Linked DNA regions of Chlorobaculum tepidum TLS. Each later gene encodes a partner of the first gene's protein in a complex. Links are inferred from orthologs where the notes say so. Each region holds a gene or a part of one and is shown on either strand. Other genes may lie near its edges.

Region 1 (3,033 bases):
TCCGCTTTCTGATCGTTATACTATGATTGTGATGCTTGCCCTGCCTGCGTTACTTCGTCAGGATTTCCGCCTGAGCTTTCCCGATGGCGATGGTATGCTCAAAATGGGCTGAATAGCTTCCATCCTCGGTCACCGCGGCCCAGGCACCCCGCTTGCTGACCGCACGACGGGAACGACCGAGCGCGATCATCGGCTCAATGGCCAGCGTCATACCGGAACGAAGCTTCACCCCGGTATGCGGTCTTCCATAATTCGGTACTGCCGGTTCTTCATGCAACTCGCTGCCGATGCCATGGCCAACCATATTCTCGATCACACTGTAGCCAAATGAGCGAGCATGCTTTTCAATCGCTGCCGAAATATCATGCAGACGGTTTCCCTCGACAGCCTGCTCGATGCCAAGATCAAGACACTCACGAGTAACATCAACCAGTTGCCGCACCGCAGGATCGACCTCGCCGATAATGTACGTCCGCGCTGAATCTCCATGATAACCGCTCTTGTATACTCCGCAATCGACCGAGACGATTTCGCCCTCGTGAATAATGCGCTTCGTGCTCGGCACACCGTGAACAACCTCCTCATTGATCGACACGCAAAGCGTCGCCGGATAAGGCGTCACGCCAGACTCGCCTTTCGGAACGTAATTCAGAAAACTCGGCACAGCGTTATGATCTCTGATGAACTGTTCGGCAAGCTCGTCAAGGCGCTTGGTTGAAATGCCGGGCCTAATCTCGTTCTCCAGCATGTCAAGCACGCGGGCGACCAGTCTTCCAGCCTCCCGCATCAGTTCTATTTCCCGTTCGCTCTTGATGGTGATCATGTCCCGTCTCTTGCTTACCGGCGTCCGCGCGCCTTGGCCGTCTTCATGAATCCGTCGTAATGACGCATCATCAAGTGGCTCTCGACCTGCTGAAGCGTATCGAGTCCCACGCTGACGACGATGAGCAGACTGGTACCGCCGAAGAAGTTGGCGAAGCCTGGAGTCACGTTGACAAACTTGGTCAGAAAAGTCGGTAAAATTGCGATTACAGCAAGCGCAATGGCCCCCGGAAGCGTGATCCGGGTCAGGATGTTGTCGATGAACTCCTCGGTGTTCTTGCCCGGACGAACGCCCGGAATGAAGCCGCCCTGACGGCGCATCGTGTCGGCAACCTCTTTCGGGTTAAAGGCGATGGCCGTATAGAAATAGGTGAAGAAGACGATCATCAGACCGAACACGACCGCGTAAAACCACGAGTCGTAAGCGAACGCCGCAGCGACTTTCTGCATCGCCTCGCTCTCTGGGAAAAATGAAAGGAAAGTGCTCGGAAGAAACATGATCGACTGGGCGAAAATGATCGGCATGACGCCAGCCGTGTTGATCTTTATCGGGATGTACTGCGTACCGCCACCATAAACCTTGCGGCCCACGACGCGTTTGGCGTGCTGTACGGGGATCCTTCTCGTGGCGACGGTCAAGATGACGACGATAGCCACAATGGCTACCATCAACGCCATGATAACAATCTCGACGATCCAGTTCTTGCTGCCAAACGAAACCGACTGGGCTTCAGCAACCAGCGAGGCCGGGAACCTTGCCAGAATACCGATCATGATGATAAGCGATATGCCGTTTCCGATCCCCCGTTCCGTGATCAGCTCGCCAAGCCACATGACAAACACGGTGCTGGCAGTGAGAATAATGACCGCAGTGATGGTAAAGAAAAAACCCGGATCGGGCACAACCACCTTGCCGAACGATGATGGGCTTGAAAGGTTGACACTCACGCCCCACGCCTGCAGCAGCGCTATAAGAATAGTGCCGTAGCGAGTATACTGGTTGATCTTCTGGCGTCCCTCCTCACCCTCTTTCTGGAGCTTCTGCACATAAGGAGTCACCGCGCCAAGCAACTGGATGATGATGGAGGCCGAGATGTACGGCATGATGCCAAGAGAAAAGATCGAGGCGCGAGCGAACGCGCCTCCGACAAACAGGTCAAACAGACCGAACAGGTCGTTGGAATGAGAGGTGGTTGCGCTCGCTACCGCAGAGGCGTCAACCCCTGGGATGGTGATATGCGATCCCAGCCTGTAAACAAACAGAAGCAGGAGGGTATACAGTATACGCTGCCTTAACTCCGGGATTTTATTGATATTCCTGATACTCTCAGTAAGCTTCATGGCAGCTCATTCCCTGATTCAAGACTTGACCGATTTCTTCTCTTTCTTGACCTTGACAACTTTGGCTTTAGGAGTCAAAAGAGCCTCTTCAAACGGCAGACCGTTAACCTTGGCAGCCTCTTCGAGGGTGCGATACGCCTTGACGATCTTGCCGCCAGCCTTGGCGATCTTCTCTTCGGCACTCTTGCTGAAGAAGTGTGCCGTGATGGTCACTGTGGAAGTAAGCTCACCGTTGCCGAGTACCTTGAAATACTCCTGGTTGCTGGCGTTGCAGAGGTGCTTGAGATCGAGCACGCTGATCTCTTCGCCAACAAGCCCTTTCTCGATCCACATCTGGATCTGGGCGACGTTGACGCAAGCCACAGCCTTCTGGTTGGGAGGAGTGAAACCGAATTTCGGAAGTCTGCGGTAGATCGGCATCTGACCGCCCTCGATGACCGGACGCTGGTAGCCGCTGCGCGACTGCTGACCCTTGTTGCCCTTGCCCGCTGTCGTACCATTACCTGAACCGGGGCCGCGACCGACCCTTTTTCTTGCTTTGACTGCACCTTTGGCAGGGCGGAGTGAACTTAAATCCATTGCTTTGATTCCCGACTGTCTTTATTGATTCTGTTAAAGCTCTTCAACCTTGACAAGGTGCTGGACGACGCGAATCTGACCTCTCGTGCAGGCGTTGTCCTTGATTTCGACCTTGTGGTTCGGCCTTCCCAGACCGAGAGCCTTGATCGTGTCTTTCTGCTTCTTGGTGCCGCCGATAACGCTGCGCACTTGGGTAACCTTTATCATTTTCTCGCTCATGATCACCTTATCTCCTTTTTAGCTTTCAAATACCTCTTTCAAGCTCTTTGAGCGGCGCTCTGCCACATCGTT
Region 2 (3,704 bases), 890 kb from region 1 along the record:
CTTAGCGTACTCCTCTTCGTTCAGGCCATGCTCCTGGGCCAGCTTCAGGTTCACTTCAGGTTCGGTGCTCATGGTATGGTGGAAATTTTTATAGGTCTAACAGGTCGAACAGGACGTGTAGGCCAAACAGGGTTGAAAATAAAACTCATTGTCTACATCGTCCACAAAACAGGGCGGGCACAAGACCCGCCCCTGCAAGGTTACTCATTTGCGCCGCAGCAGTTTTTGTATTTCTTGCCGCTGCCGCAGGGGCAGTCGTCGTTACGGCCCGGTTTTTTTTCGGTTCGCACCGGTTGCTGAACGACGATCTCGTCGCCGGGCATCCAGAGCGTAGCGTTCATTCCGCCATCCGCGGCGATTTTGTAGGTGCTCTCTGCTTCGGCGTGCTGCGCCACGAGGCGTTCCTGGCGCACTGCCTGCCGACGCTGTCGAGCTTCGATCTCCTCCGACTCATCCTGCGAGACCGGGAAGAGCCTGAATGCCACCGACAGGGTTTCGTGCTCGATTTCCCGCAGCAGTTCGACGAAGAGTTTGTAGGCCTCCTGCTTGTATTCGAGTAGCGGATCTTTCTGGCCGTAGGCGCGCAGGTTGATGCCCTCGCGCAAACTGTCGATTTCGCGCAGGTGTTCGCGCCACTTCTGGTCGATCACCGACAGGACGGCATACTTTTCGATTTGCTGCATGATCTCGTCAGGGAGCGAGTTTTCCTTGCGGTGGTAGAATTCGCTGGCGGCTTTGTAAAGCGCTTCGGCGGTCTGCTCGAACGGCTCGCGCTCGAAGGCTGACGCCTCGACGTGGAACTCGACAGAAAGCTCGCGCAACACCTGCTCTTCCAGCCCCGCAGGATCGTTCGACTCGTGGAACTTCTTGGCCACGGTGTAGCAATAGTCCTGCAAAAGATCCATGATGTCGTTCTTCAGACGTCCCATCTTGAGCGCCTTGCGGCGGCGGGTGTAGATCACCTCGCGCTGCTGGTTCATGACATCGTCATATTCAAGCAGGCGCTTGCGGATGGCGAAGTTCTGCTCTTCAACCTTCTTCTGCGCGCGCTCGATCGATTTGGTGATCATCGAGTGCTCGATCACATCGCCCTCTTCGTGGCCCAGCTTGTCCATCACCGCAATAACGCGATCCGAGCCGAACAGGCGCATCAGGTCGTCTTCGAGCGAGACGTAGAAGATCGATTCACCGGGGTCGCCCTGGCGTCCGGCGCGTCCGCGAAGCTGGCGGTCGATGCGGCGCGATTCATGCCGTTCCGAGCCGAGAATGAAGAGACCACCCATCTCGCGCACTCCAGGGCCGAGCTTGATGTCGGTGCCTCGTCCGGCCATGTTGGTGGCTATAGTCACCGCGCCCTTCTGGCCGGCCATCGCAACGATTTCCGCTTCGCGGGCGTGCTGCTTGGCATTGAGCACGTTGTGCTGGATGCGCTTGGCACGCAGCATTCTCGACAGCGTCTCCGAGACCTCGACGCTCGCCGTGCCGACCAGTACCGGCTGACCCTTGGCATTCAGTTCCTGCACCTTGTTGACAATGGCGTTGTACTTCTCGCGGCGTGTCTTGTAGACAAGGTCGTCCTGGTCGTGGCGCGCAATCGGGTGGTTGGTTGGAATGACCACCACGTCGAGCTTGTAGATTTCAAAGAACTCCGAAGCCTCGGTCTCTGCCGTACCGGTCATGCCAGCCAGCTTGCTGTAGAGGCGGAAGTAGTTCTGGATGGTGATTGTGGCCATCGTCTGCGTTTCGCCCTCGATCTTGACATTCTCCTTGGCCTCGATGGCCTGATGCAATCCGTCGCTGTAACGGCGTCCGGCGAGCACGCGACCAGTGAACTCGTCCACGATCATCACCTGCCCATTTTGCACCACGTACTCGTCATCTTTTGCGAAAAGCGTGTAGGCTTTGAGGAGCTGTCCGATGGTGTGAAGGCTGTCCGAGCGTTCGGAGTAGAGGCGATAGACCTCGTCCTTTTTGCGGATTTTGTCGGTCGGCTGGAGATTTTTGTCAGCTTCGATCGCCGCGATTTCGCTGCCCACGTCGGGCAGGAGGAAGAGATCCTGATCCTGATGGCTCAGCTTGCCCAGAAACTCGCGCCCCTTTTCGGTGAGGTCAATCGTGTTGGCTTTTTCATCCACCGCATAGAAGAGTTCGTCGTCCACTTCGTGCATGCGGGATGAGTTGTCCTTCAGGTATTCGTTTTCGACCGACTGGACGAGCTTGCCGATGCCGGGCTGTGAGAGCATCTTGATGAAGCGCTTGTTTTTCGGCTGGCCGCGCTTGACACGTAACAGCGCCAGACCGGCATCGAAATCGTTCGGTTTCTCTTTCAGGGTTTTTTCAGCCTGATCCAGGAGGGTAGCCACGAGGTTCTGCTGCGCTCGCACGAGCTGTTCGATCCAGGGCTTGATTTCGCGGTATTTGGTGTCGGTATCGGAGTTGGGGACAGGGCCGGAGATGATCAGCGGCGTGCGGGCTTCGTCGATCAGCACGCTGTCCACTTCGTCAACGATGGCAAAGTAGAAGTCGCGCTGCACCATCTCCTCCTCGGAGCCTGCCATGTTGTCGCGCAGGTAGTCGAAGCCGAACTCGCTGTTGGTGCCCCACGTGATGTCGCAAAGGTACGCGTTGCGTCGCTGGTTGGAGTAGAGGCCCGCAAGGATTACGCCGGTCGAGAGTCCGTGATATTCGTAAACCGGTCGCATCCACTCCATGTCGCGCTGGGCCAGGTACTCGTTGACCGTCACTACATGCACGCCGCGCCCGGTCAGGGCATTCAGGAAGACCGGCAGGGTGGAGACCAGCGTTTTGCCTTCACCGGTAGCCATCTCCGCGATTTTGCCCTGATGCAGTACGATACCGCCGATGAGCTGCACGTCGTAAGGCACCATGTCCCACACCATTTCGTGACCCATCACTGTGTAGGTGTGACCCTTCAGGCGACGGCAAGTCTCCTTCACCAGAGCGAACGTTTCTGGAAGCACCTCGTCGAGAATGGCTGCCGTGGCCTCTTCATATTTGTTGCGGAGCTGTTCGAGCTCAATGTTCAGCTTCTCGTGCTCCTCGTGGCTCATGTCCGGACGCTCGAGCTTGTGCTCGGTCTCTTTTATTTTTGTTTCAAACGGGATGAGCTTGTCACGCACCTTTTTGCGCAGCTCAACTCCTTTGTTGCGAAATGCTTCGTCCGGCAGAGCGTTGAGCGTACCATAAATCTCATTGATTCTATCGACGATCGGCTGGATTTTCTTGATGTCTTTTTCGTGCTTCGATCCAAAAATCTTTGCAATAATTTTGAGCATGTAACCCTTGATTTCTCGATGTTTCGTAACTGTTCCGGCGGCACAAGGCGCACTTTCCAATGAACCATAAAGTACCGAATTTAGCACGCTGAAAAAACAACTGCCGAAAAAAACATGTTTTCCGGTTAAGCCGCGCTGACAGCCCTTCTCGCCCGGGAAGAGATGACTCAACGATGGGGATACAGGAGAGCGTTGTGAGCTGCCCTTGCGAATTTGATTGGTCAAACAGCATTTCCTGATCTGTGTTGACCGGAAGCGTGAAACAGGCTTTTGTTTGCGTTATATTAAAATTCAAAAAGATAAGCCTGAATCCACTTTGCCATGACAGACAAACAAGCTCTTCGTGTGCCGCTTCTGGCTCTTTTTCTGCTGCTGTCAGTTCTGCCCGCAAGCCCGTTGCAGGCACGT

Evidence for each region. The genes of interacting proteins can lie anywhere in the genome.
Region 2: the proteins of secY (region 1) and secA are in contact, whole or in part, in a crystal structure (PDB 3DIN), measured with the Thermotoga maritima proteins. The link is inferred for Chlorobaculum tepidum TLS from one-to-one orthologs. Residues at the interface, in WP_004081795.1 of Thermotoga maritima: Glu108, Gly109, Glu110, Glu111, Ala236, Glu237, Arg238, Arg239, Ile240, Thr241, Ile242, Gln243, Tyr244, Ala245, Arg246, Arg247, Val248, Thr249, Gly250, Arg251, Arg252, Val253, Tyr254, Gly256, Ala257, Ser258, Thr259, Tyr260, Leu261, Pro262; in WP_004082002.1 of Thermotoga maritima: Glu261, Ala262, Arg263, Lys300, Ala301, Arg302, Thr303, Ile304, Ile305, Leu323, Tyr324, Asp325, Pro326, Val329, Ser330, Tyr333, Ile336, Lys340, Phe345, Val349, Glu363, Phe364, Tyr374, Ser375, Gly376, Gly377, Glu393, Ile395, Thr482, Ser483.

Annotation. Positions count from the first base shown.
Region 1 is NC_002932.3:2,052,712-2,055,744, forward strand. The notes cover bases 1-2,962. They hold secY (preprotein translocase subunit SecY), read right to left. Parts: upstream 2,164-2,962; coding sequence 838-2,163; downstream 1-837. Other genes in these bases: map (type I methionyl aminopeptidase), read right to left, coding at 50-823; rplO (50S ribosomal protein L15), read right to left, coding at 2,182-2,742; rpmD (50S ribosomal protein L30), read right to left, coding at 2,776-2,961. Also shown: rpsE (30S ribosomal protein S5), read right to left, coding at 2,980-3,033. UniProt on the Escherichia coli protein: The central subunit of the protein translocation channel SecYEG. Consists of two halves formed by TMs 1-5 and 6-10.
Region 2 is NC_002932.3:1,161,226-1,164,929, reverse strand. Bases 1-3,633 are described here. They hold secA (preprotein translocase subunit SecA), read right to left. Parts: upstream 3,297-3,633; coding sequence 201-3,296; downstream 1-200. Other genes in these bases: AYT24_RS05600 (hypothetical protein), read left to right, coding at 3,618-3,633; purL (phosphoribosylformylglycinamidine synthase subunit PurL), read right to left, coding at 1-72. In the rest of the region: more of AYT24_RS05600, read left to right, coding at 3,634-3,704. UniProt on the Escherichia coli protein: Required for protein export, interacts with the SecYEG preprotein conducting channel.